DNA from 3 places in the Blastochloris tepida genome. Region 1 is predicted to be linked to each of the others. Evidence: predicted binding sites of a transcription regulator. Region 1 holds the regulator's gene; each other region holds the start of a gene.
The links. Region 1 encodes LexA, which represses DNA repair genes until DNA is damaged. Its sites were predicted from a motif close to TGTTCNNNNTGTGTTCNG; they were not measured.

Region 1 (9,974 bases):
GAGCCTTGAGCGAGAGGCTTCACGCATATCGACGCTGTGTTCCCAACTGGCAGCGCTAAAGCATTTGTCCAGTCGCCGCAACCGAGTTGCCGTACGGGGAGCCGGGGCGCGTGCCGTCAGGCTTCGGCCGCGACGTGGCCCTGGTCGCGCATGCGGCCGACGCTCTCGGTCCGGCCGAGCACCACCAGCACGTCGAAAATGCCGGGCGACGTGGTCTTGCCGGTCAATGCGGCGCGCAGCGGCTGCGCCACCTGACCAAGCTTGAGGCCGGCATCCTCGGCGTGCGCCCGCACCGTCTGCTCCAGCGCTTCGGCCGACCACGGCTCCACCGCCTCGAACGCGTCGGCGAGTTTGGCGAGCAGCGCGCGGGCCTCGGGCGTCAGCAGCGCCTTCGCCTTGTCGTCGATCGGGATCGGCCGCTCGGCCAGCACGAACGCCGCACCGGTGATGAGGTCGATCAGCGTCTTGGCGCGATCCTTCAGCCCCGGCATCGCCGCCAGCAGTTTCGCGCGCAACGGCTCGTCCAGCTTCGCCGCCACCTCCGGCCCGCCCGGCAGATAGGGCAGGGCGTCTTCCAGCGCCGCCAGCAGCTCGGCATCGGCGGTGTTGCGCATGTAGTGGCCGTTCAGGCTCTCCAGCTTGGCGAAGTCGAAGCGCGCCGCCGAGCGGCCGATGCGCGCAACATCGAACGCCGCGATCATCTCCTCGGTGGAGAAGATCTCCTGGTCGCCATGGCTCCAGCCGAGGCGGACGAGATAGTTTCGCAGCGCCGCCGGCAGATAGCCCATGGCGCGGTAGGCATCGACGCCGAGCGCGCCATGGCGCTTGGAGAGCTTCGCGCCGTCCGGCCCGTGGATCAGCGGAATGTGCGCGAACGCCGGCACCGACCAGCCCATGGCGTCATAGATGTGCTTCTGGCGGGCGGCGTTGGTGAGGTGGTCGTCGCCGCGGATGACGTGGGTCACCGCCATGTCGTGATCGTCGACCACCACCGCCAGCATATAGGTGGGCGTGCCGTCCGAGCGCAGCAGCACGAGGTCGTCGAGATCCTTGTTCTGCCAGGCGACGCGGCCCTGCACGAGATCCTCGATCACCGTCTCGCCGTCGAGCGGCGCCTTGAGCCGGATCACCGGCTTGACGCCTTCCGGGGCCTCGGCCGGGTCGCGGTCGCGCCAGCGGCCGTCATAGAGCTTGGATCGCCCCTCGCGCCGGGCGGTCTCGCGCATCTCGGCCAGCTCCTCGGGGCTGGCATAGCAGCGATAGGCGCGGCCGGCGGCGAGCAGCGCCTCGGCCACCTCGCGGTGGCGCTGGGCGCGGGCGAACTGGTAGATCGTCTCGCCGTCCCAATCGATGCCGAGCCAGGACAGGCCGTCGAGAATGGCGTCGATGGCGGCCTGGGTCGAGCGTTCCCGGTCGGTGTCCTCGATCCTGAGCAGCATCCGGCCGCCCTTGGCGCGGGCATAGAGCCAGTTGAACAGCGCGGTGCGTGCTCCGCCGATGTGCAGAAAGCCGGTGGGCGAGGGGGCAAAGCGGGTGACGACGGGTTCGCTCATGTCGGCCGGATCGAGAGGGAGGGCAAAATCAACGGGATGATGATCGGCGCCCCTTTAGCACGATGGGGCCGGCTGTCACGGCTTTTCCCGTGCGGCCCTCCGGCCGTCCGGGCCGCATTGGCGGTCTGCCGGGGCACCGCCTTGGCGCGGCCTTGCGAATTTGGCACACCACACGCATTGCGATTTGAATGCGACGCCCACATGAACACCCCTGAGGCGGTCGACAACGGAGTTCGCCAGCATGACAGCCCTTGAGACCAGCACGGCGGAGGCCGGACGCGACTTCATCCGCGACATCGTCCAGGCCGATCTCGACGCCGACCGGCACAAGACGGTGGTCACGCGCTTCCCGCCGGAGCCCAACGGCTATCTCCACATCGGCCACGCCAAGTCGATCTGCCTGAATTTCGGCATCGCGAACGAGTTCGGCGGCCGCTGCCACCTGCGCTTCGATGACACCAACCCGACCAAGGAAGAGCAGGAATACATCGACGCCATCAAGCGCGACGTGCATTGGCTGGGCTTCGACTGGGGCGAGAACCTCTATCATGCCTCCGATTATTTCGAGCAGCTTTACGAGTGGGCGGAATACCTGATCAAGGCCGGCAAGGCCTATGTCGACGACCAGTCGCCCGACGAGATGCGCGAGGCCCGCGGCACGCTGACCGAGCCGGGCAAGGACAGTCCGTTCCGCAACCGCTCGGTCGAGGAGAACCTCGACCTGTTCCGCCGCATGCGCTCAGGCGAATTCCCCAATGGCGCCCGCGTGCTGCGCGCCAAGATAGACATGGCGGCGGGCAACATCAATCTGCGCGACCCGGTGCTCTACCGCATCCTCCACGCCGTCCACCCGCGCACCGGCACCGAGTGGTGCATCTATCCCAGCTACGACTTCGCCCACGGCCAGTCGGACGCCATCGAGCACATCACCCACTCGATCTGCACGCTGGAATTCGAGGATCACCGGCCGCTCTACGACTGGTTCATCGACAATCTGCCGGTGCCCTCCAAGCCGCACCAGTACGAGTTCGCCCGGCTGAACCTCACCTACACCGTGCTGTCGAAGCGGGTGCTGACCACGCTGGTGCGCGACGGCCATGTGAAGGGCTGGGACGACCCGCGCATGCCGACGCTGGCCGGGCTCGCCCGCCGCGGCGTGCCGGCGGAGGCGCTGCGCGAGTTCGTCCGCCGCATCGGCGTGGCCAAGGCCAATTCCACCGTCGATGTCGCGATGTTCGACCATGCGGTGCGCGAGGTGCTCAACGCCAAGGCGGAACGCCGCATGGCGGTGCTGAAGCCGCTGAAGATCGTGATCGAGAATTACCCGGACGGGCAGGCCGACGAATTCGAAGCGGCGAACCACCCCGACAATGAGGCCGCCGGCCGCCGCACCCTGCGCTTCGGCCGCGAGCTCTATGTCGAGCGCGACGACTTCATGGAGACCCCGTCCAAGGGCTTCTACCGCCTGTCGCCGGGCAAGGAGGTGCGGCTGCGCTACGCCTATCTCGTCACCTGCCGCGAGGCGGTCAAGGACGCCTCGGGCGAGGTGGTGGAGCTGCGCTGCACCTATGATCCGGCCTCCAAGGGCGGCAACGCGCCGGACGGCCGCAAGGTCAAGGCGACGCTGCACTGGGTGAACGCGGCGGATGCGGTGGAGGCCGAGGTGCGGCTCTACAATCCGCTGTTCGCGACCCCCGAGCCCAACGCCGCCAACTTCGCCGCCGACCTCAACCCGGACTCGCTGGAGATCGTCGCTGGTGCCAAACTGGAGCCCTCGCTGGCCGAGGGCGGCGTCGAGCCGGTGCAGTTCGAGCGCCTGGGCTATTTCGTCCGCGACAAGGATTCGACGCCCGGCCGCCCGGTGTTCAACCGCACCATCGGCCTGCGCGACACGTGGGCCAAGGTGAGCGGGGCCTGAGCCCCGTTTGGGCCAAGGTGAGCGGGGCGTAGGCCCGTTTGGGGCAAAGCGAGCGGGCCTGGTCTGCAATCCGCCTGTCGTCCCGGACGGCGCGCAGCGCCGAGCCGGGACCGTCGGCAGAAAGGCGACCTTCCTTGTGCGTCCGTGCCCTGTGGCGCCTCACAGGATGATGGTGCGCAAAAACTCCCTGGCCTCTTCGCCCAGGCTGTCCTGCCGCTGCGGAGTGTGTAGCATGGCGCGGGCGGCCTGACCGGAAACCGAGCGTTCCGCCGCCCGGACCTTCGGGGCGCCATGGCGGGCGGGCAGCGGACAGGGGTGCGGGTGGCGGTGATCGGCCGCGCCCGCGCGCTCGCCGCCGGCTATCGGCCCCTCTCGGGAGCCGCCAGCCTGCTGGCGCCGCTCGCCGCCTGGGCCCGGCGCGAACGCGAGGCGGCCCGCGGCCCGCTGTGGCTGCCGGTCGTCTTCGCCATCGGCATCCTGGTCTACTTCGCCGCCGAGACCGAGCCCTCGCTCATCGCCGCGCTGCTGACGGCGCTGACCTTCACGGCGCTGGCCATCGCCGCCCGCGCCCATCCGCTCGGCTTTCCGCTCGCGGTCGCGGCCGCGGCCTTCGCGGCGGGCTTTGCCGCCGCCAGCCTGCGCACCGCGCTGATCGCCCATCCGGTGCTGGCCCGTCCGCTGGTCGCCACCGTCTCCGGCTTCGTCGCCGACCGCGACCAGCGCGAGAAGTCGGACCGCGTCATCCTGCACGTCACGAGCATCACCCCGGCGCAGGAGGCGATGCCGACGCGCCTGCGCATCGTGCTTCGGCCGGGCGCGGCCCCGCCGGTCGGCAGCCATATTTCGGTGCGCGCGCGGCTGAATCCGCCGGCCGGCCCGGCCCGGCCGGGCGCCTGGGATTTCGAGCGCGATTTGTGGTTCGCCGGCATCGGCGGCACCGGGCTCGCCTTCGGCGCGGTGCAGATGATACCGGCGGCATCGCCGCCGCCCTGGCGCATCGCCGTCTGGCAGATGGCCCAAGGGATCCGCGAGGGCATCGGCCAGCGCATCCGTGCCATCGTGCCGGGCGACGCCGGCGCCATCGCCGTGGCGCTGGTGACCGGCGAGCGCGACGCCATCGCCGAGGCCACCAATGAGAGCCTGCGGGTGTCCGGCCTCTACCACATCATCTCCATCTCAGGCCTGCACATGGCGGTGGTGGTCGGCACCGTGCTGGTATTGGTGCGCGGCACGCTGGCGCTGGTGCCGGGGCTGGCGCTGCGCCGGCCGATCAAGAAATGGGCGGTCCTGGCGGCGCTGGGCGTTGCCGCGTTCTATTGGCTGCTGTCGGGTGCGGAGGTCGCCACCACGCGCTCCTTCCTGATGGCCGGGCTGGTGCTGGCCGGCGTGCTGGCCGACCGTGCCGCAATCAGCCTGCGCACCTTGGCCGCCGCCGCGCTGGTGGTGATGGCGGTGATGCCGGAAAGCGTGCTCAATCCCGGCTTCCAGATGTCGTTCGCGGCCACGCTGGCGCTGGTGGCCTTCTACGAGCACTGGGCGCCGAACCGCCGCTTCGCCGAGGGCGCCCGTGTGCAGCGGCTCGGTCGGGCGTTGTGGATCGGCGCGGCCGGCCTAGCGCTCGCCTCGCTCGCAGCGGGGCTCGCCACCTCAGCCTTCACCGCCTTCCATTTCCACCGCCTGTCGCCCTACGGCCTCCTCGCCAATCTGGCCTCGACGCCGGTGATCTCGGGTCTGGTGATGCCGGCGGCGCTCGGCGGGGTGCTGATGATGCCGTTCGGCTTCGACCGGCCGTTCTGGGTGCTGATGGGCTGGGGCATCGAGCGCACGCTCGACATCTCCGCCTTCGTCGCCGCATTGCCGGGAGCGGATTCGCGGCTTCCCGCCTTCGGCGAGGGGCCGCTGCTGCTCGCCGCGGCGGCCCTGCTGGTCGGGCTGCTGCTGGTCAGCCCGCTGCGGCTTGCTGCGCTGCCGGCGGCAGCCCTGGCGTTGCTTCTGGCCGTGGGGTCGCCCGACCGCCCGGACGTGCTGGTCGACGCCACCGGCCGGCTGGTGGCGGTGCGCGGCGCGGACGGCCGGCTGTCGATCCTCGGTGCGTCGGCCGACCGTTTCGCCGTCCGCACCTGGCTTGCCGCCGATGGCGACCACCGGCTGCCGGCCGATCCCAAACTCGCCGCCGGCTTCGCCTGCGACAAGGAGGGGGGCGTCGCACAGCTCGCGGACGGCACCGCCATTGCCGTGCCGAAGACCCTCGCGGCGCTGGAGGAGGACTGCGCGAAGGCGGCGCTGGTGGTGACGCGCCACGCCACGCCGATGCCGTGCGCCGCGATGCGGATCGACCCCGCCCGACGCGCCGCGAACGGCGCCCTCGCCATCACCCGCGCGGGCGACGGCTGGCGGATCGAGCCGGCCCGCGACGCCACCCGCACCCGGCCCTGGATGGTGCAGGCCGCGCCCGAACCGTCCGCAAAGCCGTCGCAGCGCGACACTGCATCTGAGCCGCCGCCGGACGAGGAGACGGCCGACTGACCGAACGTGCAGCAGGTCGGCCGAGACCCGTTAGAGCGACCGCCGATCTGATTGGATCAAACGGACGCTCCAAACTTTTTGATTATCGCATTTTCGCTGACGCGGCCCTTCGGGTTTTTCGCAAAACCGGTACCCACTTTTGCGGAGAATGCTCTAGCTGTGGAGCCTCAACAGGTTGTCCTCGGTCAGACCGAGGCGGCTGATGGGTGTCTTGGCTTGCAAGCTACCATGGGGCCTGTGCCAATTGTAGCGATGCAGCCAGATCGGCAGCTCTGCGGCGCGCTGATCGGAGTGCAGATAAGCTTTGGCGTAGGCCCATTCGCGCAAGCTCGTTTGGACGAAGCGCTCGGCCTTGCCGTTGGTCTTGGGCGTATACGGCTTGGTGCGCAGGTGCTTGATCTCGAGTAGGCGCAGCGCCCTGGCATAGCGGAAGGAGCGGAAGCTGGCGCCGTTGTCGGTCATCACGCGCTGAACCTTGACGCCATGGGCCCTGAAGAAGCGCAGTGCATTGAACAGAAAGCGCAGACAGGACGGGCGCTTTTCGTCGGGCAGGATTTCCGAGTAGGCGACCCGCGAATGATCGTCGATGGCGAGATGCAGGCACTCCCAGCCGACCCCGCGGCTGTTGCTTTGCCCGCTGCGATCGCCGGTGATGCGGTGGCCCACCGTGTTGAACCGGCCGAGCTTTTTGATGTCGATGTGAATGATCTCGCCGGGATGCTGGCGTTCGTAGCGCCGGACCGGTTCGGCCGGCTCCAGGGCGCTGAGCTTGTTCAAGCCGCGCCGCCGCAGGATACGGCTGACGGTGGCCGGCGAGAGGCCGAGCTCGGCCGCGATCTGCTTGCCGGTGCAGCGCTGGCGGCGCAACGCCTCGACCGCAGCGCACGTGGCGGGCGCTGTTTGGCCTGGCGATGAAAGCGGCCTGGAGGAGCGGTCGCGCAAACCATCGACACCCTCGGCGCGGAAGCGCCCGACCCATTTGGCGACCGTCTTCGGCGTGGTGTTGTAGCGACGCGCGGCCTCGGCATTGGTCAGTCCGCCATCCACCACGGCGCCCACCATCACCTCTCGACCTTTCGGGGTCAGGCGAGCATTCTTGTGAGTGTCCATTCGGTCCTCCGCGAATCACTGACGTCTGGCGACATCAGCGTTCCCGGCCAGGGCCGAATGGACAACCTCCTGAAAGCCCACATCTAGCCGGCTCAGTAACGCCGGAACAGCCCGACCAGCCGCCCCTGGATGCGCACCCGGTCCGGCCCGAAGATCCGCGTCTCATAGGCGGGGTTGGCGGCCTCCAGCGCGATCGAGGCGCCCTTGCGGCGCAGCCGCTTCAGCGTTGCCTCCTCATCGTCGATCAAGGCGACGACAATGTCGCCATTGTCTGCGGTGTCCGACTTCTTGATCACCACCAGATCGCCTTCGAGGATGCCGGCGTCGATCATCGAATCGCCGCGCACTTCGAGCGCGTAATGGTCGCCGGCCGGCAGCATGTCCGGCGGCATGTTGATGACGTGGCTGCGGTTCTGGATGGCCGAGATCGGCGTGCCGGCGGCGATTCGGCCCATGACCGGGATCGGCACCGTGCGGCCGCTGGTGTCCTCCGAGGCCGGGCGCACCTTGCCGAGCCCGCCCTCGATCACGCCCGGAGCGAAGCCGCGCCGCGGCATGGCCGCCTGTCCGACCGCGTCCGGCAGGCGAACGACCTCCAGCGCGCGCGCCCGGTTGGGCAGGCGGCGGATGAAGCCGCGCTCCTCCAGCGCGGTGATAAGCCGGTGGATGCCCGATTTCGACTTGAGGTCGAGCGCATCCTTCATCTCGTCGAAGGACGGCGGCACCCCGCTTTCCGTGAGCCGCTCGTGAATGAATTTGAGCAGTTCGTACTGTTTGCGGGTCAGCATGGCGCGTCCTTGGATCGGGCTTCGCGGGCTAGAAACAAATCATGAACGGACACTATACGTTCATTGTGTGTTCCGCAAGGTGTTAAATCCGTCTGAAGAAGGCGCCTGGAACCGGTAGCGGTGGAGGCGCCGCCGCTATTTGGCGCCGGCCAACATCGCTATTTGTCGCTGAACAGGCCTTAACGCATTGAAATTAAATGGATTGATGGGCTCCCAATCGCCAACCATCAATTGTGGCGGAAATGTGCCGACAGATAGCGATGAATTCAGGCTAGGGCATTGAAAATACGCGCGATATTGCGGAACTATTGGCCAACAGTGGGGCGCATGACGGCTCCGAACGAGACGATTGGCCAACCTATTGGCCAACCCGCCAAAGCGGTTCAGGTGTCATCATCCTCCGGCCGCAGCGCTCTCGCCTCGCGCGCGACGTCATAAGCCCCGGCGAGCAAAACGGCGAGCGTTCCGACTGTTCGTGGCCCCTCAGCCATGTCCGATGCCTTGTGTAAGGGATTAAACTTTAGCTCCACATTGTCATCGAACCAGAAGCCTTCGAGAAGGTCACCGAAAACCTCTCGGAGCGCGTCCCGAAGTGCATGGGTGTCTACATGAAATCGCCCAGAAAAAACCCACTCCGGTGTTATGTCCAGAGAAGAGCATATCTTCATAAATACATCTAGAGGAAGGGGACTTTTCTTATAGAGATAATTCTGGAGTGAGCGGTATGGGATGCCGACTCTCTCCGCGAGGGCGGTCATCTTGACCTTCCGGATCTCCATAACCCGCCGCAGGGTATCAACCACGTCCGGGTTTTCGGTCGCAGGCATTGAATGTCACCAAAATAGGTGTATAAGCGTCGCTTATGCACCAGATCGAATACAGATTCGGCGCGACCATCGATGGCTCTGAGGAGCTGTATCGAGCTGTGCGAGCCGCGCTTGTTGCCAGAGGCACAAGTCTCAACGCCCTCTGTAAGGCGCGTGGCCTGAACAGGCAAACGGTCGAAAGAGCCCTCAAGGGCGAGCGTCATAGCAAATTGGCTGCGAAGCTCAGGAAAGAGCTTGCGAACGAGATACTTGGGGCCGAGGGCGAGAGATGAAGGGCTTCATAAGCCTTCCGGCCTTGGCAGAGGTTGCTGGCGTCTCCCGGCAAGCGATAGAAAAGGCGGTTTCCCGTGCTGCTCTCCAACGGGCAGACATCGTTTGGCGCGGTTCCACCCTCACGGTCCGTGAGGTCCGCGGGCGGGGCGGGCGGTCGGGCGTCTCCTATGAGGTGCTGGTCTCCAGCCTGCCGCTTGGCCTCCAACTCGAATTCAAGGCCCTTCAAAGCCCCGTTGAAGCCCCTTCAAAGGGGCGTCACCACGACAAGGATTCGTGGGGCTGGTGGTCGTTCCACGTGGCCGAGGCGTTGCGCCATGAGAAGGGCTCGCCCGAGCGCGCGGCAGCCGTCGCGGCGCTGGCGGCTCGGTCGGACCTGACCGACTGGCGCGGCCGGCCGATCACCCTGTCCGAGCGCACGATCCAGCGGAAGATCAAGGCCCTGGAGGACGGCGGGCTTGCCGCCCTCGGGCGCAAGCGCCGCGCCGATGCCGGCGCGAAGAAGGCCATCATCACCAGGGCATGGGACGGAGCCGTGCCGTTCGACGATGCCGAGAAGCTTCGCATTCGCGAGCGCCTGGACCAGCACATCCGCAACCTCTGGGGCAACGGTGGCGCCTTGTCCATGGTGCGGCGTCTGGCCGGCGAGTGGCTGGCGGACACGACCCGGCTGGCGGGCTTCGATCCCGGCCCGGACGATCTGGCCCGGCTGTGCCAACTCCCGCAGCACCTCGTCGAGCGCGGGAAGCGGGCACGCAAGGTTCACGTCTTCAACACCGACCGGAAGACTTTCGAGGACGGCAAGCGGCGCGTCCGGCGCACCATCGAAGGGCTGCAGCCGATGGACGTCGTGGTCGGCGACGTCCACCCGGTCGACGTGCTGGTTCGGCGTGAGGACGGGTCGACCGCGACACCTCGGGCCATCGCGTGGCTGGACGTCGCCACCGGCCGGGTTCGGATGACGTTCCTGCTGTTTGAAAAG
Region 2 (9,974 bases), 1.4 Mb from region 1:
GCGACATCCAGGCGCTGGTGCGCCACCTCACCCGCCGCGGCATCGGCGTGCTGATCACCGACCACAATGTGCGCGAGACGCTGGGCCTGATCGACCGCGCCTACATCATCCACTCCGGCGAAGTGCTGATGGAGGGCTCGGCCGACGACATCGTGTCCAGTCCGGATGTCCGCAGGCTTTACCTTGGAGAGGAATTCAGGCTTTAAAGGAAGCGCCCAAGGAGCGGAAGCAAGGTTCGTACCAGACCCCTCCTCCTGTGTCGTGTTGAAGGCCGATAATCGCCATGGCGCTTTCGCAAAAGCTCGAACTTCGCCAGAGCCAGTCGCTGGTGATGACGCCGCAGCTCATGCAGGCGATCAAGCTTCTGCAACTCTCCCATCTCGACCTCTCCGCCTATGTCGACGCCGAGCTGGAACGCAACCCGCTGCTGGAGCGGGCGGAGGAGCCGGAATTCTCGACCCCCGCCGAGGCCGCAGGCGCCGAGCCCGAGCCGCCGCCCGCCCCCGAGGACCAGCGCGCCGGCGACTGGCTCGAATCCCCGCTTGGCTCGCGCGAGGCGATCGAGGCGCGGCTCGATACCGACCTCGGCAACGTGTTCCAGGATGACGGGCCGGCCGAACCTCACCACACCACCTCCGAGCCGGTGGGCTATTCGGAATGGGCCTCGGTCGGCGCCGGCGGCCGCCTCGAGGAGGATTCGGACCTCGACGCCTATGTCTCGGCCGCGACCTCGCTCGCCGACCACCTGTCCGAGCAGCTCGCGCTGGCCGAGCCGGACCCGCGGCGGCGGCTGATCGGCCAGTATCTCATCGACCTCGTCGACGAGGCCGGCTACCTCACCGCCGATCTCGCCGAGGTGGCGGCCAAGCTCGGCGCGCCCGAGGAGACGGTGGCGGACGTGCTGGCGGTGATCCAGACCTTCGAGCCCTCGGGCGTCGCCGCCCGCTCGCTGGCCGAATGCCTCGCTTTGCAGCTCAAGGACCGCGACCGCTTCGACCCGGCGATGGCCGCGCTGGTCGACAATCTGCCGCTCCTCGCCAAGCGCGACTTCGCCGCGCTCCGGAAACTGTGCGAAGTCGACGACGAGGACCTCGTCGACATGGTGGCCGAGCTGAAGCGGCTCGACCCCAAGCCGGGGCTCGCCTTCGGCGGCGGCCCGGTGACGCCGATCGTGCCGGACGTGTTCGTGCGTCCGGCGCCCGACGGCGGCTGGCAGGTCGATCTCAACACCGACACCCTGCCGCGCCTCCTGATCAACCAGAGCTATTTCGGCCGCGTCGCTCCGGCGGCCAAGGACGCCAAGGACAAGACCTTCCTCGCCGACTGCCTGCAGACCGCGACCTGGCTCACCCGCGCCCTCGACCAGCGGGCCAAGACCATCCTCAAGGTGGCGATGGAGATCACCCGCCAGCAGGACGCCTTCCTCGCCCACGGCGTGGAGCATTTGCGCCCGCTGGTGCTCAAGACCGTGGCCGACGCCATCTCGATGCATGAATCGACGGTGTCGCGCGTCACCTCCAACAAATACATGGCGACGCCGCGCGGCATCTTCGAGATGAAATACTTCTTCACCTCGGCGATCGCGGCGGCCGGCGGCGGCGATGCGCATTCGGCGGAGGCCGTGCGCCACCGAATCAAGCAGATGATCGACGCCGAGAGCGCCGCCGACGTGCTGTCCGACGACACCATCGTCAAGCGGCTGCGCGAGGCCGGCATCGACATCGCCCGGCGCACCGTCGCCAAGTATCGGGAAGGCATGCGCATTCCCTCCTCCGTCCAGCGCCGGCGCGAGAAGCAGAGCGCGGCCGCCGTATCGTGATGCGAAATCCCGTTTCCGAACCGGGATTCTCGCCGAGCCGGCTTCCGGGCTCCCGAAGGGATCGGCCGGAAACCGAATGACGAAGCTGCTGCGCAGGTTCACCCGGATTCCGCTGCCGCCAATTGTAGGCTAAATCACCTGTGGCCATCGGACTTCGTGCCCCGATGGCGTGGTGCCTTGGAGACAAACAAAAATGACATTGAGAGTGTCCGGCAAGAACCTCGACATCGGCGATGCCCTGCGCAGCCGCATCGAGGCGCGTATCGCCGAAGCGATCGACAAGTACTTCGACCGCGGCTGGTCCGGCCGCGCCATCGTCGAGCGCGAAGGCACCTTCTTCCGCACGGATTGCATCCTGCACCTGTCGTCGGGCGTCGAGTTGCAGTCGCATGCCACGGCGGCGGACGCCTACCAGAGCTGCGACCTCGCCTGCGAGCGCATCGAGAAGCGGCTGCGCCGCTACAAGCGCAAGCTGCGCGAGGAGCATGGCGGCGAGCGCTCGATGCCGATGGCGCCGATGTACCTGCTGCAGGCGCCGGCCGAGGACGAGGACGTCGAGGCCGAGACCGGGCCGGACGGCGATCACCCGGTGGTGGTGGCCGAGACCAAGACCGCGGTCGGCCAGCTCTCGGTGGCGGAAGCGGTGGTCGAGCTCGACATCACCGGCGCGCCGGTGGTGATCTTCCGCCATGCCACGTCGGGGCGGATCAACGTGGTCTACCGCCGACCGGATGGTAATATCGGATGGGTCGACCCTCCGGCGGAGCCCCATTGACCGTGGCCGGCGCCGCGCCTATCGTCCGCCGCCTTCGCAACCGGGGCGGTCATCGCGCCCCGCTTCCTGCACGACCGGGCCGGCCATGCCGCTGAGCGATCTCGTCGCACCGAACGCGGTGTATCCGTCGCTTCGGGTCAATTCCAAGAAGCAGGCGCTGCAGGAACTCGCCGAGCGGGCGGCCGAACTCACCGGCCGCTCGGAGCGGGAGATCTTCGAAACCCTCCTGCAGCGCGAGCGGCTGGGCTCGACCGGCGTCGGCAACGGCATCGCCATCCCGCACGGCAAGATGGCCAAGATGGACCGGCTGTTCGGCCTGTTCGCGCGGCTGGAGAAGCCGATCGACTTCGAGGCCCTCGACGGCGAACCGGTCGATCTCATCTTTCTGCTGCTGGCCCCCGAATCGGCAGGCGCCGACCACCTCAAGGCGCTCGCCCGCATCGCCCGCCTGCTGCGCGACCAGGACATCGCCCAGCGGCTGCGCGCCTCGCGCGACGCCCAGGCGCTCTATGTGGTGCTGACCCAGCCACAGACGACCACGGCGTGACGGACGCTTCGGTGTCCCGTCCGCCCGCTCACAGCCCGTAACGCGACCACAGCGCGCGCGCCTCGATCGCCGACACCAGATCGGCGGCGAGGCCGGCGCCCGGGGCCGCCGGGGCGGCGCTGAAGCCCGGCAGGCGGCGGCCGAACAGCGTGCGCTCGGCGGTGATCAGCGGCGTTGACACATCGTCGCCGAAGCGGGCGCGCAGCACCGTGCGGGCATCGCCGAAGCCATCGATCAGGCCGAACGCCTGGGCGCGCTCCGCTTCCCAGTATTCGCCGGTGAACAGCGCGTCGTCGGGCTCCTTCAGCCGCTCGCCGCGGCGCGCCTTCACCAGCGCGATGAACTTGGCGTGGATGGCGCGCTGGATGGTCTTCAGCCGCTCGACATCGTCGGGGTCTTCGGGCCGGAACGGATCGAGCATCGATTTGCGCTCGCCGGCGGTGTAGACGCGGCGCTCGACGCCGATCCTCTCCATCAGCCGGTCGAAGCCGAAGGTGGCGCCGATCACCCCGATCGAGCCGATGATCGAGGACGGGTCGGCGAAGATCTCGTCGCCGGCACAGGCGATCATGTAGCCGCCCGAGGCCGCGACATCCTCGACGAACACCAGCACCGGCAGGCCGGCGTCCTCGGCCAGCATGCGGATGCGGCGGTGGATCAGGTGCGACTGCACCGCCGAGCCGCCCGGCGAATTGATGACGATCGCCACCGCCTTGGCGTCGGCGACATCGAACGCCCGCTCCAGCATGCGCGCCACGCCGACCATGGTGATGCCCGGCGACAGCGGCGTGGAAAATCCGATCACCCCGGTGAGCCGCACCACCGGCACCACCGGAATCTCGGGCGGGCGCAGCGGCACGGGCAGATAGGGGCGCAGGCGTTGCAGCAGCCGGTTGGCGAGACTTGCAGTCATTGTCGATACATAAGGCCAAGGATGCGTCAGGCCAAGGGCGTGAGGTGTCGACGGCCGCTCAGGCCGGCAGAGCGGCGCCGGACCGCAGCACGGCGTCCGCCGCCTCGCTCGGCCGGCCCGCCACATCCGCCAGCACCAAAGCCGGCAACAGCGCCAGCGGCGTTCGCCGCCCCTTGCGGGCGCGCACCAGCACGCGGCTGGCCGGGGCGCCCGGCCGCGGATGCACCGGCACGATCTCGATCGCTCCCCAGCGCACGTCGAGGTCGGCCAGCACGCCGGCCAGCGCATCGGCCCGCTCGATCAGCGTCAGCGTGCCGCCGGGCGTCAGCAGCCGCAGCGCCGCGGCGATCCAGTCGCCGCGCGGCCGCTCCGGCAGATGGGCGCGGCGCTTGTCGGGATCGGGCGAGGCGGCGTGGCGGCCGGGATCGAGGAAGGGCGGGTTGCACAGCACCTGGTCGAAGCGGTCGGCCGGAAGCTCCGGCGGACCATTGGCGCGACCGATATCGCCAATGTCGGCGGCCGCCGCCGAAACCCGGTCGTCGAGGCCATTGCGGCGGGCATTCTCCGCCGCCAGCGCGGCGAGGCCCGGGTCGATCTCCACCAGCACCATCGACAGGCCCGGCACGCGGGCCGCCACCGCCAGTCCGGCGGTGCCGATGCCGGCGCCAAGATCGGCGGCCCGCTCGCCCGGCGCGGCGGGAACGGCGGCGGCGAGCAGGATGGCGTCATGACCGGCACGGTGGCCGCGCGCCGGCTGCAGCAGCCGGAGCCGGCCGCCGAGAACGGCGTCGTCGGTGAGTGCGGGCGGGGCGGACTCCAGCATCGTCGTGCCGATCTGATCGTGCCGCCGATGTAGCAGAAGCCGGTGTCGCGATCATCTGCCAGAGCATTTTCCGCAAAATTGGGAACCGGTTTTGCGAAAGAAAATGCGACGACTCGAAAACTTGGCGCGTCCGGTCTGACGTAGCCAGACCGGATCACGCCCCGAGAAAACGGATCAATCCCGGTCCTGCACGAAGGCGCGCGCCCGCAGCAGCGTCACCTTCCGGCCGAGCCGCCCGATGAGGCGGCGCGCCGCCGCCGGCCCCTCAGGGTGGCGGCCCACGGCATCATAGAGGCGGCGGTGGATCAACAGCCCCTGCTCCGGCCGCACCCGACCGGACAGCAGGCGGGCGATGGCGCTCGCCTGCTCGGCGAGGCGGGCCGCGGCGCCATCGGCGTCGATGGCATAGCGGAAGGCGGCGGCCGTGCGGTCGAGGGTGCCGCGCCGCTCGGCGGCGGCGATGAACGCCTCGGCGGCGCCGGTCCAGCCGTCCTCCAGCACCACGTCGGGCCGCAGGAACAGCAGCCACTGCGCGCGCGCCGCCGCCGCCGCCCGCTTCAGCCGGGCGCCGGGATCGGCCGGCCCCTCGATCAGCGTACAGCCGGCGGCGTCCGCCACCTTCAGCGTGTCGTCGCGCGAGCCGGCGTCGGCCACCACCACCTCCCGCACCACACCGGCCGACACCGCCGGCACCAGCGCCGCAAAGCACGGCACCAGCACGCGTTCGCTGTTGTCCGTCGGGATGATGACGCTGATCACGCTGCCCTCGCCTCCATGCTCCCGATTACCGCCCGAAGCGACAGGTGGCAAACCGCCCGCGCCTTGCGCAAGCGCAGAAATTGGGCGGCGGGCGGCGGCCCCGCCTAGGTCGGCGGAGCTACGACCATGTTCTTGTTTTGTTCGCCCGATTGCGATAGCGTTGATCATGGCTCGAATCGTCGGCAACCGCCCCCTCGCACCCGCCTGGAGCAATGACCGGGCGATCGACGGTGCCCGCGCCCAGCGCGCCAGCGTCGATGGCGAACGGCGGCGCGGCCGCGGCGCCGTCTCCAATGCGTCCGGCCGGTTCGAGCGCGAAATGCGCGTCGAGGCCGACGACGGCTGGCGCTCGCTGGAGGATCTGCCGCCCTTCGTCACCGAGGTCACCGAGGAGAAGGCGCGGCGCATCATCACCCGCAACGACTCGCCCGACATCGCCTTCGACCGCTCGATCAATCCCTATCGCGGCTGCGAGCACGGCTGCGTCTACTGCTTCGCGCGCCCGACCCACGCTTACATGGGCCTGTCGCCGGGGCTCGATTTCGAATCGAAGCTGTTCGCCAAGCCCGATGCCGCGACGCTGCTCGAGCGCGAGCTGACGGCGCCGGGCTATGAGCCCAAGACCCTGGCGCTCGGCACCAACACAGATCCCTATCAGCCGATCGAGCGGCGCTACCAGATCACCCGCGCGCTTCTCGAGGTGCTGGCGCGCGCCGACCACCCGGCCGCCATCGTCACCAAGTCGGCGCTGATCCGGCGCGACATCGACATCCTGGCACCGATGGCGGCGAAGGGGCTGGCCAAGGTGGCGATCTCGCTCACCACCATGGATGCAAGGCTCGCCCGCACCATGGAGCCACGGGCGCCGACGCCCGCTCTGCGGCTCGAAACCATCAAGGCGCTGGCGGAGGCCGGCATTCCAGTGGCGGTGATGGTGGCGCCGATCATCCCCGCCCTCAATGATGCCGAGATCGAGCGCATCCTCGATGCCGCCAAGGCCAATGGCGCGAGCGAGGCGGGCTATGTGATGCTGCGCCTGCCGCACGAGCTCAAGGATCTGTTCCGCGAGTGGCTGGTGCTGAATCATCCCGACCGCTATCGCCACGTGCTGTCGCTGGTGCGCGAGATGCGCGGCGGCAAGGACTATGACGCGACCTGGGGCAAGCGCGAGCGCGGCGAGGGCCCGTATGCCTGGATGATCGGCCGCCGGTTCGAGACCGCCTGCGCCCGGCTCGGCCTCAACCGCCGCTCCCTGAAGCTGCGCACCGACCTGTTCGTGCGGCCGGCACGCTGCGGCGAGCAGCTTTCGCTGTTCTGATCCGGTTTCCGGTCGATCTCTTCGGGATACCGGAAACGGTCTCCCTCTGACGCGCAGACTCGCGTCGTACGGTTTCCGGTTGGTCCCTTCGGGACGCCGGAAACGGTCTCGGCGAAAATCCCTCGTCCGATAGCGGGATTTTCGGCGATCGGGATGCGGCTCGAAGGCTTGATCAGCCGGAAACCGCATCACGCACGCGCAACACGACGGCTGAACGCTTTGTTTACCCTGCGGGCCGCATCCTGTGGACGTTGAGTCCGCGTTGCGTATCCCGAGTACGAGTATGCGTCAGTTGCGTCGCGGGGCGCCCAGTTCGGCGTCCCGCATCTCCCGCGAATCGCCGGCCGCCTTCGAGCGCCATCTCGACCGCATTCATGTCGGCGATTGCATTCCCATTCTCGCGGCGATGCCACCGGCCTCGGTCGATCTCGTCTTCGCCGATCCGCCCTACAATCTGCAGCTCGAAGGCGCGCTGAAGCGTCCCGACGAAAGCGTGGTCGATGCGGTCGACGACGACTGGGACAAGTTCGCCTCGTTCGAGGCGTACGACGCCTTCACCCGCGCCTGGCTGCTCGCGGCGAAGCGGGTGATGAAGCCCACCGCCACGCTGTGGGTCATCGGCTCCTATCACAACATCTTCCGGGTCGGCGCTGCTCTTCAGGATCTCGGATTCTGGATCCTGAACGATGTGGTGTGGCGCAAGACCAACCCGATGCCGAACTTCCGCGGCACCCGTTTCCAGAACGCACACGAGACGCTGATCTGGGCGGCGCGCGACAAGAACGCGCGCGGCTACACCTTCAATTACGAGGCGCTCAAGGCCGGCAACGAGGACACCCAGGTCCGCTCGGACTGGACGATCCCGCTGTGCACCGGCCCCGAACGGCTCAAGGACGAATCGGGGCGCAAGCTGCACCCGACCCAGAAGCCCGAGGCGCTCTTGGCGCGGGTGATGCTCGCCGCCTCCAAACCCGGCGACGTGGTGCTCGATCCGTTCTTCGGCTCCGGCACCACCGGCGCGGTGGCGCGCAAGCTCGGCCGCCACTTCGTCGGCATCGAGCGCGATGCGAATTACGCCGCCGCCGCCGAGGCGCGCATCGCCGCCGTCGATCCTCTGCCCGAGGCGACGCTGGCGCCGTTCGCCACCAAGCGTGACGCACCGCGCGTCGCCTTCGCCGCCATCGTCGAGCGCGGGCTGCTGCAGCCCGGCACCATGCTCACCGATGGCCGCAGCCGCTTCGTCGCGCGGGTGCGCGCCGACGGCACGCTCGAGCACAATGCCACGGTCGGCTCGATCCATCGCATCGGTGCGCTGGTTCAGGGCGCCGAGGCCTGCAATGGCTGGACCTTCTGGCACTTCAGCGACGGCGGCCGGCTGCGGCCGATCGACGAGCTGCGCGCCGTGGTGCGCGACGAATTGGCGGCGTGAGCGCGATTTCGGCCATCGGGGTCTGATCTCCGAGAACCGCACGATCAAACGCGAAGGGCGGCGCCGACATGCTCGGCGCCGCCCTTCGCGTTCAGCCGGAGACTCGCTCAGCGCGCGACGAAATGGTCGTGCACGCTGGCGCGGGCGCCGCTCTCGTCGACGATGCGGAACGTGACGTCAGACGAGCGCGCAAGGCCTGCTGTCGCATCGGCCGGCACCGTCACCAGCACCCGCAGCTCGCGCGTGGTGTCCGGGCCGATGGCGACGCGCGGCGCCTCGCCCACCGGCGTGTCGATGCCCACCACCTCGATGTGCGGCCGCGGCACGCCCTCCACCGCCAGCGTGAAGGTGCGCGGGTTCGGCTGCTTGTTGAGCAGCCGCACGGTGTAGCCGTTGCGCACCGCGCCGTCCGACAGCGCCACGAACAGCGGATTGCGGTCGTGCAGCACATTGAGGCTGGTGGTGGTGCGGGTGGCGAGCGACCACATCATCACCGCCGTGACCAGCACGATGGCGCCGACATAGATCAGCGTGCGCGGCCGCAGCGGCCGGTAGACCGGGGCTTCGCCGCGGGCGCGGCGCTGGCAGTTGTCGTCGGTGTCGTAGGCGATCAGGCCGGTCGGGCGGCCGACCTTTTCCATCACCCGGTCGCAGGCGTCGATGCACAGGCCGCACATGATGCAGTCGAGCTGCGCGCCCTTGCGGATGTCGATGCCGGTGGGACACACCGCCATGCACTGGCCGCAATCGACGCAATCGCCGGCCGGCTTGCCTTCGGCACGGAGCTTCTTCGCCTCCTTGACGTGGGCGCGCGGCTCGCCGCGATCGTAGCGATAGGTGACGTTGAGCGCCCATTCGTCGGTGAGCGCCGCCTGGATGCGCGGCCACGGGCACATATAGACGCACACCTGCTCGCGCATGAAGCCGGCCAGCGAGTAGGTGGTGAAGGTGAGGATGCCGATCCACACATAGGCGACGGTCGGCGCCTGTCCGGTGGCGATCTGCTTGATCAGGGTCGGCGCGTCGGCGAAGTAGAGAACCCAGGCGCCGCCGGTCCACCACGCGATCATCAGCCACAGCCAGTGCTTCAGCACGATCTCGCCGACCCGCCACGCGGTGATCGGCTCGTGGTCCTTCTTGATGCGCTCGCGCCGGTCGCCTTCCACCCAGCGCTCGATGCCGTAGAACAGATCCGTCCACACCGTCTGCGGGCAGAGATAGCCGCACCACAGCCGGCCGGCGACCGAGTTCATCAGGAACAGCACCAAGGCCGCCAGGATCAGCAGGCCGGTGATGTAGTAGACCTCCTGCGGCCAGATCTCGATGTCGAAGAAATAGAACCGCCGGCTGGGGAAATCGATCAGCACCGCCTGGTTCGGCGCGCCCGGCCCGCGGTCCCAGCGCACGAACGGCAGGAAATAGTAGACGCCGAGGCAGAAGGCCAACAGCCACCATTTGATCCTGCGGAAGGTGCCCTGGACGCTCTGCGGATAGATCTTCTTGTGCGGAACGTAGAGCGGAAGCTCGTCGACCGGATCGGGAGCCGCGTGCATGTTCATGTGGGCATCCTTGGGAGCATCCGTGCGGAGAA
Region 3 (9,974 bases), 1.1 Mb from region 1:
CGCCGCCGTGCGCCGGCCGGAGCGGCACATCAGTACGATCGGCTTGTCGTGCGGCTGCGCCAGGGACTTGGGGTCGAGCTTCGACATCGGCAGATTGCGGGCGCCGGCAACATGGCCCGCGGCGAACTCGTCCGGCTCGCGGATGTCGATCAGATCGATGGCGTTGGCGGCCAGCGCCTGTTCCAGTTGCGCCCGGTCGATCGACGGCAGGTTCTTCGGCATGGTGGCAATCTCCAGCGCCGCCGGGCCGACGATGATCGCCCCGGCGGCGAGCACCGTCAGCACACCCCCCAGAATCCACCGCCGCAATTTACTCTGAGCCATTCTCGTTCTCCCTCGAACCAACCCGCCGCGGTCGCCGCTATACCCCATCCGCCGCCTGTCGGCCACGCGCAGCGGGCCGCCGCCTGTCGCATGTCTTTCGCATCCGGGTCCCGCGACGATAGAGCGCGAAACGTCGGATGCGGACCGGGCAGATATCGCGCCGGCCGCAAGACTCCCGGGCGCAAGACTCCCGGGCGCAAGACTCCTGGCCGGGAGTTTCGAAAACACCTGTTGCGGAATGATTCATCCGGCTATGGGATGAAGCGGCAGGGTTCCGTTGCTGTCGGGCAACCGCTTCCGACATGCAGGACGACGGACCCGACCGACAATCCGACAATCGAAGTTTGCCTGACAAGCGAAGTTTGCGTGGCGATGCCCTCCCCGCTGGAAACCGGATTTTATCGTGAAGCGCTGGTGTTTCTCGGCACAGCGGGCGTGGTGATTCCACTGATGGCCCGCATGCGGGTCTCCCCTGTGCTGGGCTTCCTCGTTGCCGGCCTGGTGCTCGGGCCCCACAGCCTGGGGCGGCTCGCCGAAAGCGTGCCCTGGCTGGGCTACATCGCCATCACCTCGCACGAGACCGTCGACCAGCTCGCCGAGCTCGGCGTGGTGTTCCTGCTGTTCACCATCGGCCTCGAACTGTCGTTCGACCGATTGTGGACCATGCGGCGCATGGTGTTCGGCTTCGGCATGCTGCAGGTGGCGCTGACCACGGCGGCGATCGGCGTCACCGCCTGGGCGTTCGGCAACCCGTTCGATGCCTCGCTGGTGATCGGCGCCTGCCTCGCCCTTTCGTCCACCGCCATCGTGCTGCAACTCCTGGCCGAGCAGCGCAGGCTGGCCTCGGTCGCCGGCCGCGTCATCTTCGCGGTGCTGCTGGCCCAGGATCTGGCGGTGGTGCCGATCCTGTTCCTGGTCGTGGTGTTCAGCAAGACGGCGCCGGACGGCGCGGTGACCGCCATCGCCGGCCAGTCGGTGCTGCTGGGGCTGGGGCTGGCGCTGCTGCAGGGGGCGGCGGCGGTCACCATCATCATCGGCTTCGGCCGCGCCATCCTGCGGCCGTTCTTCCGGCTGGTCGCGCGCACCCACAATCGCGAGCTGTTCATGGCCGCGATTCTGTTCGTGGTGGTCGGCACCTCGCTCATCACCCATTTCGCCGGCCTGTCGATGGCGCTGGGCGCCTTCCTCGCCGGCCTGCTGCTGTCGGAGACCGAGTTCCGCCGCGAGGTCGAGGTCGATATCGAGCCGTTCAAGGGCATGCTGCTCGGCCTGTTCTTCATCTCGGTCGGCATGCGGATCGATCCGCTCGGCGTGGCGCATGACCCATTGCTGCTCGCCCTGTCGGTGCTCGGCATGGCCAGCCTCAAAGTGGTGGTGATCGCCGCCTTGGCGCGCCTGTTCGGGCTCTCCTGGCCGGTGGCGGTGGAGGCGAGCCTGCTGCTCGCCGGCGGCGGCGAGTTCGCCTTCCTGGTGCTGGGGATGGCCGGCAGCGGCGGCCTGCTGCCCGCCAATATCGAGCAGTTCATGCTGCTGGTGGCCTCCGGCACCATGATGCTGACGCCCTTCCTCGCCCGGCTCGGCCGGCAGGCCGGCCGGCAGGCCCGCCGCGCCGCCGCCATGGCCGACGGCCACGGCGAGCCGGAGCCGGCCGCGGTCGGCCGCACCATCGTCGTCGGCTACGGCCGCGTCGGCCGGCTGGTCAGCGAGCTTCTCGAAGGCGAAGGCCGCGCCTTCATTGCCACCGACCGCAACGCCGACATCGTCGCCAGCGGCCGCAAGGCCGGCCAGCCGGTGGTCTATGGCGATGCCACGCGGCGCGAGTTCCTGCGCAAATGCGGGCTCACCGACGCCCCGGCGGTGGTGATCACCATGGACGATCCGGTCGCCGCCGAGCACGTGGTCGCCGCGGTGAGGGCCGAGCGCGCCGACGTGCCGGTGGTGGCGCGGGCGCGCGACGCCGCCCATGCGGTGCGGCTGTTCCGGCTCGGCGCCACCGATGTGGTGCCCGAGGCGCTGGAGGCCAGCCTCGACCTCGCCAGCGCCGCCCTGCAGACGCTCGGCGGCTCGCGCGACGAGGTGCACGCCGCCATCCGCGCCAAGCGCGAACTGCTCAAGGCGCCGCTGCGCGCCGGCCGCCCGGCGGAGTGATGCGGTTTCCGGTTGATTGGTTCGGCTTCTTCCTTCCCTCTCCCCTTGCGGGAGAGGGTGGCGAGATCGAGCGAAGCGAGGTCGAGCCGGGTGAGGGGTGCATACGGGCGAACGCTGGAAGATTCACCCCTCACCCGCCTCGCGATCTTCGATCGCTCGGCACCCTCTCCCACAAGGGGAGAGGGAAAGAACGCGGCTCCCGGCCAGCGGTTGTCCGACCTGATCAGCCAGAAACCGTATGACGCCGCACCGGCGCCGTCAGCCGGCGGCCAGCGCCTCGCCGATCGCCTTCAGCGCGGCGTCCGATTTCGCCCCATCGGGACCGCCGGCCTGGGCCATGTCCGGCCGCCCGCCGCCGCCCTTGCCGCCCAAGGCTTCCGCACCCTTCTTCACCAGATCGACGGCGTTGAACTGGCCGGTCAGGTCGGCCGTGACGCCGACCACGAGGCCGGCCTTGCCGTCCTCCGCCACGCCGACAATCGCCACGACGCCCGAGCCGATCTGCTTCTTGCCCTCGTCGGCGAGGCTTTTGAGGTCGCGCAGCTCGATGCCATGCACGGTCTTCGCCAGCAGCTTGGTCGAGCCGACGGTCTGGATGCCGTCCGCGCCCCCGCCCCCGCCGCCCATCGCGAGCCGCTTCTTCGCCTCGGCGAGATCGCGCTCAAGCCGGCGGCGCTCGTCCATCAGGCCGGAGATGCGCGGCACCAGCTCGTCAAGCGGCGCCCGCAGCTCGGCCGCCGCCGCCTTGGCGGTGCCCGCCAGGATATTGGTGTGCTTGCGCGCCGACCGCCCGGTCATCGCCTCGATGCGCCGCACCCCGGCCGCCACCGCACTGTCGCCGAGCAGCGTGACGAGGCCGATGTCGCCGGTGCGCGCCACATGGGTGCCGCCGCACAGCTCCACCGAATAGGGCGCGGCATTGCTGCCCGGCGCGATCCCCATCGACACCACCCGCACCTCGTCGCCGTACTTCTCGCCGAACAGCGCCCGCGCGCCGGATTCGATGGCTTCGTCCACCGCCATCAGCCGCGTCACCACCGGCGCGTTCTGCAGGATGATGTCGTTGGCGATGTCCTCGACCTTCTCCAACTCCTCCGCCGAGATCGGCTTGGGATGGGAGATGTCGAAGCGCAGCCGGTCGGGCGACACCAGCGAGCCCTTCTGGGCGACATGGTCGCCAAGCACCTGACGTAGCGCCTCATGCAGCAGATGGGTGGCCGAATGGTTGGCGCGGATGGCGCCGCGGCGGTCGTGATCGACCGCGAGTTCCACCGGCAGGTCCGCCTTCAGCCGGCCGTGCTCGACGGTGACCGCATGCACGAACAGGTCGCCGAGCTTCTTCTGGGTGTCGGTGACGCGGGCGCGCGCCTCGGCGGCGCTCATCACGCCGGTGTCGCCGACCTGCCCGCCCGACTCGCCATAGAATGGCGTCTGGTTCAGCACCACGAAGCCGCTCTCGCCGGCCTCCAGCGCCGCGACCTCCTGGCCGTCCTTGACCAGCGCCTTGACCACGCCCTCGGCGGTCTCGGTCTCGTAGCCCAGGAACTCGGTGGCGCCCACCTTTTCGCGCACCGCGAACCACACCGTCTCGGTCGCGGCCTCCCCCGAGCCGGCCCACGCGGCGCGCGCGGTCTCGCGCTGGCGCTCCATCGCCGCCTGGAAGCCCTCGGTATCGACGCCGATGCCGCGCGCCTTCAGCGCATCCTGGGTCAGATCGAGCGGGAAGCCATAGGTGTCGTAGAGCGTGAAGGCGACATCGCCCTTGAGCGTCTCGCCCGGTCCGAGGCGCGCAGTCTCCTCGTCGAGGATGGCGAGGCCGCGCACCAGCGTCTTGCGGAAGCGGGTTTCCTCCAGCTTCAGCGTCTCGGTGATCAGCGCCTCGGCGCGCTGAAGCTCGGGATAGGCCTGCCCCATCTCGCGCACCAGCACCGGCACCAGCCGCCACATCAGCGGATCCCTGGCGCCGAGAAGCTGGGCGTGGCGCATGGCACGGCGCATGATGCGGCGCAGCACGTAGCCGCGGCCCTCATTGGAGGGCAGCACGCCGTCGGCGACCAGGAAGGCCGAGGCGCGCAGATGGTCGGCGATGACGCGGTGGCTCGCCTTGTGGGCGCCGTCCGGCTCGACGCCGGTCGCCTCGGCACTGGCGCGAATCAGGGCGCGGAACAGGTCGATGTCGTAATTGTCGTGGGTGCCCTGCAGCACCGCCGAGATCCGCTCCAGCCCCATGCCGGTGTCGATCGAGGGCTTCGGCAGCGCGATGCGCTCGCCCGGAAGCTGCTCGTACTGCATGAAGACGAGGTTCCAGATCTCGATGAACCGGTCGCCGTCCTGATCGGCCGAGCCGGGCGGGCCGCCCGGAATATGGTCGCCATGGTCGTAGAAGATCTCCGAGCACGGGCCGCACGGGCCGGTGTCGCCCATCGCCCAGAAATTGTCGGAGGTCGGGATGCGGATGATGCGGCTGTCGGGCAGGCCGGCGATCTTCTTCCACAGGCCGAACGCCTCGTCGTCCTCGGAATAGACAGTGACCAGCAGGCGCTTCTCGGGAACCTCGTAGACCTTGGTGATCAGGTTCCACGCCAGCTCGATCGCCCGGTCCTTGAAATAGTCGCCGAAGGAGAAATTGCCCAGCATCTCGAAGAAGGTGTGATGCCGCGCGGTGTAGCCGACATTGTCGAGGTCGTTGTGCTTGCCGCCGGCCCGCACGCACTTCTGGGCGGTCACCGCGCGCTGGTAGGGCCGCTTCTCGACGCCGGTGAAGACGTTCTTGAACTGCACCATCCCGGCATTGGTGAACATCAAGGTCGGGTCGTTGCGCGGCACCAGCGGCGAGGACGGCACCACGGCGTGGCCGTTCTTTGCGAAGAACTCAAGAAAGGTGGACCTGATCTCGTTGACGCCGCTCATCTGGCAACTCATCTCCGGCGCGGCGCGCCCCAGGCGGCCGTTGGCTTCTCTGCACATCTAGCGGCGCCCCCCGCCCCTGTCCAGAAACGCCAAGCCCGACCGTTACCGCGGACCCGCGCCGATCTCCCGCGCAGCACCGCCCCGCAGGCCGGCCCCGGAGCCGCGCCGAAGAAAAAGACCAGGATCTGCAAGGCCCTGCAGCCGCTGGACAACGGCAGGACCGGACAACGCCGACCGCGCGCACTGCCCAGCCCTACGGTCTTCACCCCTCGGCGGCGTCCTCGCCGTCCTCGCCGCTTTCGGGCGAACCGAGGATCTGCTCGGCGATCAAGCCGGCATTCTGGCGGATGGCGGCCTCGATGCGCCCGGCAATGTCCGGATGCGTCTTGAGGAAGCCCTTGACGTTCTCGCGGCCCTGGCCGATGCGCTGGCTGTCATAGGAGAACCAGGAGCCCGACTTCTCGACCACGCCGGCCTTGACGCCGAGGTCGATCAGCTCGCCGGCCTTGGAGATGCCCTCGCCATACATGATGTCGAACTCGACCTGCTTGAACGGCGGGGCGAGCTTGTTCTTGACCACCTTGACCCGCGTCTGGTTGCCCACCACCTCGTCGCGCTCCTTGATCGAGCCGATGCGGCGGATGTCGAGGCGGATCGAGGCGTAGAACTTCAGCGCGTTGCCGCCGGTGGTGGTCTCGGGCGAGCCGTACATCACGCCGATCTTCATGCGGATCTGGTTGATGAAGATCACCATGCAGTTCGACCGCGAGATCGAGGCGGTGAGCTTGCGCAGCGCCTGGCTCATCAGCCGCGCCTGCATGCCCGGCTGGCTGTCGCCCATCTCGCCTTCCAGCTCCGCGCGCGGCACCAGGGCGGCCACCGAATCGACCACCAGCACGTCGATGGCGCCCGAGCGCACCAGCGTGTCGGCGATCTCCAGCGCCTGCTCGCCGGCATCGGGCTGGGAGATCAGCAGATCGTCGAGATTGACCCCGAGCTTCCGGGCATAGATCGGATCGAGCGCGTGCTCGGCATCGATGAAGGCGCACACCCCGCCCTTCTTCTGGGCTTCGGCGATGGTGTGCAGCGCCAGCGTGGTCTTGCCCGACGATTCGGGGCCGAAAATCTCAACGACGCGGCCGCGCGGCAGGCCGCCGATGCCGAGCGCAATGTCGAGCCCGAGCGAACCGGTGGAGACGGTCTCGACCTCCAGCGCGGCGGTGCCCTTGCCGAGGCGCATGATCGAGCCCTTGCCGAAGGCCCGCTCGATCTGGGTGAGCGCGGCGTCCAGCGCCTTGGTTTTGTCCATCGACGAGCCTTCGACCAGTTTGAGAGAGACCTGAGTCACCGTGCGTCCCCTTATGGCATGCGCCCGCGCGCCGTCCAAACCGCCAGATCAATCCGTGAGCCACCCCGCCATTCCGACAGGGCAATAACCCAACTGTACATGATTTGTTCGCGCGAACAAGAGGGGAACGGAACAAAAGTCCGGTCTGTTGCACAGACGTTCCATCAATGGACTCTCCGGAGCGTTTTCCGCTAACCCATGAACTGGATTTGCCCTGGACGACTCGGAATCCCGGCCCCCACGTGCGGCGGTTGCCGTCGGATTGCCGTCCCGGCGCCGGCAACACACGCCAACGCCCAGGCAACGTCCCGGCCACGACGACGGCCGCTGAGAGTCTTGGGAAGCCGGCGTCGGCGCCGCAGGCCCACGCGCGAAACGGCACGCCAGGAGGGCGTCTGGCCGGGGCGCAGGGCTCCGCCGCCATGGCGAGGGAGGAGGAGACCGGCCAGAAGGCCGGCCTTAACGCCGATCGCGGATTTTCTCGAAATCCCTGATTCCGAGAAAATCCGCGAGGCTCAAAGGCCCCACGCGCTGGCGGCTGGGGCCGTTTTCATCACTTGTAGTAGCCGACGGCGCAGGTCTGGTCGCCGACCTTGGTGACGAACGACACCTTCTGCACCGGATCGGTGGTGCCCGGCCGCGGCCACATATAGTCGACTTCGCTGATCTTGCCCTCGGCCGCGACGGCGTAGATCTGCTCGCCCAGCGCCTTGCCGGTCTTGTCCTTGAGGTCCTTCAGGCTCTTGCCGGTGAGCGTCGGATGCGCGGTGAAGTTGCCGTCCGGACCGCCACAGAACGGATAGAGGTCGCGGTCCTTGAACCCGCCCTCGCCCTTGGCGAACTCGGCGAGCGCCTTGGCCTTGTCGGCCTTCAGCGCGGTGACCGCCTTCTCCAGCATGGCCTTGGCCTCGGCAGCGGTGCCGAAGTCGGCCGCATAGGCCGGCACGGAAAGCGCGAGCGCAAAGGCGGCGGCCAGAGCGAGACGTCCTGATTTCATCGCGTGACTCCCTATTGGTTCGTTTTTGATCGCAGTTCTTCGCCTGCGGGGGCGAACCGATCCTAAACGAAACTATCGGGAAGGCATCTGCGTCTTTGGTCGCGTGCCGGCCGCCGCAGGCACGGCTCATGTGAACCGCGGCTCATGGGCCTCGCCTGACCCGTTCGGCGCATGGGCCCGCCTCATGGGCCCCACTCCTGGACCCGAACCGGCCGCCCTCACGCCGCCATCGTCTCCTTCACCGCCTCGACCAGCTGCTTCAGCGTGAAGGGCTTGGGCAGGAAGGCGAACTGCTCGCCCTCGGGCAGGTTCTTGCGGAAGGCGTCCTCGGCATAGCCGGAGACGAAGATCACCTTGAGGTCGGGCCGGCGGCTGCGCAGCTCGCGCAGCAGGGTCGGCCCGTCCATCTCCGGCATCACCACGTCGGAGACCACGAGGTCGATCGAACCGTCATGGTCGGCGAACAGTTCCAGCGCCTCGATGCCGGAGGCCGCCTGCAGCACGGTGTAGCCGCGCGAGGTCAGCGCCCGCGAGCCGAACGCCCGCACCGAATCCTCGTCCTCGACCAAGAGGATGGTGCCGCGCCCGGTGAGGTCGGCGGCCTTGGCCTGGGCCGGCTCCTCCGCCGCCACCGGCGCCTCGGTGGCGATGTGGCGCGGCAGGAAGATGCGGAAGGTGGTGCCGACCCCGACCCTGGAGTCGCAGGAGACGTGGCCGCCGGTCTGCTTGACGATGCCGTAGACCGTCGACAGGCCGAGCCCGGTGCCCTTGCCCACCTCCTTGGTGGTGAAGAAGGGATCGAAAATCTTGTCGAGGATCTCCGGCGGCATGCCGGTGCCGGTGTCGGTCACCTCGACCAGCACGAAATCGGCCGAGGGAAGCTGAGGGTCGCCGAAGGTCTTGGTCTCGGCGGCCGGCACGTTGGCGGTACGCACGGTCAGCTTGCCGCCGGTCGGCATGGCGTCGCGGGCATTGACCGACAGATTGACGATCACCTGCTCGAACTGGTTGACGTCGATATAGACCGGCCAAAGGTCGCGCCCGTGCCGGATGTCGAGGCTCACCGTCTCGCCCAGCAGCCGCCGCAGCAGCATGGTGACCTCGCTCATCGCGTCGCCGAGCTGGATCACCTGCGGGCGCAGGGTCTGGCGGCGCGAGAAGGCGAGAAGCTGCCGCACCAGGCCCGCCGCCCGGTTGGCATTGTGCTTGATCTGCATGATGTCCTGGAAGGACGGATCGGTCGGCCGGTGGCTCTCCAGCAGAAAGTCGGCATGGCCGATGATGGCGGTCAGCACATTGTTGAAGTCGTGCGCCACGCCGCCGGCCAGCTGGCCGATCGCAGTCATCTTCTGCGACTGCGCCACCTGGGTTTCCAGCGCCCGCTGCTGGGTGGTCTCGATGGCGTAGACGATCGCGGCCTCCTGGTCGCGCTCGTCCTCCTCCACCGGCACCACATAGAAGCGCACCGCCCGCCCGCCCGGCATGCCGGCATCGACGGGGGCGATGTCGCCCTTGCCGTCGGCGGCGGCCTTGATCGCCGCCTCCAGCGCCGGCCGGTCGGCCTCGGCGATGCCGGTCAGCACCGAGCGCGTCTCGCCGCCGGGGCGCACCTCGACCGGGCCGCCGAACAGCCGCGCGAACAGCGCGTTCACCCGGGCGATGCGCCCCACCCGGTCGACGGTGGCGATCGCCATCGGCGTCGAGTTGAAGAAGCGGGCGAAGCGCACCTCGGCGGCGCGGGCGAGGTCGGCGCCGGCCCGGCCGCGCGAGCGGTCCAGCACCAGCGTGCGCGAGGCGCCCGCCGTGCCGTCCGGCGCCACCGCCACCTTGTGGTGGAGCCGCACCGGCAGCGGCTCGCCGCTGCGGCGCTTGAGGTCGATGTCGATCACCTCGGTCTTGACCTCGCCGGCACTGCCGGGCTGCGGCGCCAGCAGCGCCACGCCGGGGCCGGGCAGGATGTCGGAGACCTTCAGCCCGCCGGTCGCCACCTCGGCGAAGTCGTAGCCCAGCCATTCGGCCAGCGTGGCATTGATATAGACCAGGGTGCCATCGGGCTCGGCCGAGAAGAAGCCGGCCGGGCCGTGGTCGAGATAGTCGATCACCTGCTGGAGCTGGACGTAGGCGTCCTCCTGGCGCAGGCGTTCGCGCGTCACGTCGGCCACCGTCCAGGCGATGAGCTTGGCGAGCCGCCCCTGCGCTCCGGCCGGGCGCACCTTCAGCCGCAGCCAGCGCCCGGTTTCGCCCTTG

Region 2: BLTE_RS14060 (PA0069 family radical SAM protein) is a predicted target of LexA. The motif match lies at 5,764-5,781, and genes of this name have one in related genera.
Region 3: recA (recombinase RecA) is a predicted target of LexA. The motif match lies at 6,843-6,860, and genes of this name have one in related genera.

What each region holds. Positions count from the first base shown of each region.
Region 1 covers NZ_AP018907.1:1,718,056-1,728,029, reverse strand. Annotated here, with positions in the region: gene gltX (glutamate--tRNA ligase) at 117-1,553, opposite strand; gene BLTE_RS07955 (glutamine--tRNA ligase/YqeY domain fusion protein) at 1,795-3,471, shown strand; gene BLTE_RS07950 (ComEC/Rec2 family competence protein) at 3,763-5,997, shown strand; gene BLTE_RS07945 (IS481 family transposase) at 6,151-7,107, opposite strand; gene lexA (transcriptional repressor LexA) at 7,200-7,895, opposite strand; gene BLTE_RS07935 (helix-turn-helix domain-containing protein) at 8,279-8,722, opposite strand; gene BLTE_RS07930 (transposase domain-containing protein) at 9,168-9,974, shown strand, end outside.
Region 2 covers NZ_AP018907.1:3,097,942-3,107,915, forward strand. Annotated here, with positions in the region: gene lptB (LPS export ABC transporter ATP-binding protein) at 1-206, shown strand, start outside; gene rpoN (RNA polymerase factor sigma-54) at 284-1,819, shown strand; gene hpf (ribosome hibernation-promoting factor, HPF/YfiA family) at 2,013-2,594, shown strand; gene ptsN (PTS IIA-like nitrogen regulatory protein PtsN) at 2,680-3,141, shown strand; gene BLTE_RS14045 (S49 family peptidase) at 3,170-4,054, opposite strand; gene BLTE_RS14050 (tRNA1(Val) (adenine(37)-N6)-methyltransferase) at 4,113-4,877, opposite strand; gene BLTE_RS14055 (glycosyltransferase) at 5,052-5,636, opposite strand; gene BLTE_RS14060 (PA0069 family radical SAM protein) at 5,803-6,954, shown strand; gene BLTE_RS14065 (site-specific DNA-methyltransferase) at 7,238-8,383, shown strand; gene ccoG (cytochrome c oxidase accessory protein CcoG) at 8,491-9,942, opposite strand.
Region 3 covers NZ_AP018907.1:613,522-623,495, reverse strand. Annotated here, with positions in the region: gene BLTE_RS02795 (rhodanese-like domain-containing protein) at 1-324, opposite strand, end outside; gene BLTE_RS02790 (cation:proton antiporter domain-containing protein) at 697-2,472, shown strand; gene alaS (alanine--tRNA ligase) at 2,731-5,382, opposite strand; gene recA (recombinase RecA) at 5,645-6,691, opposite strand; gene BLTE_RS02775 (cache domain-containing protein) at 7,284-7,727, opposite strand; gene cckA (cell cycle histidine kinase CckA) at 7,946-9,974, opposite strand, start outside.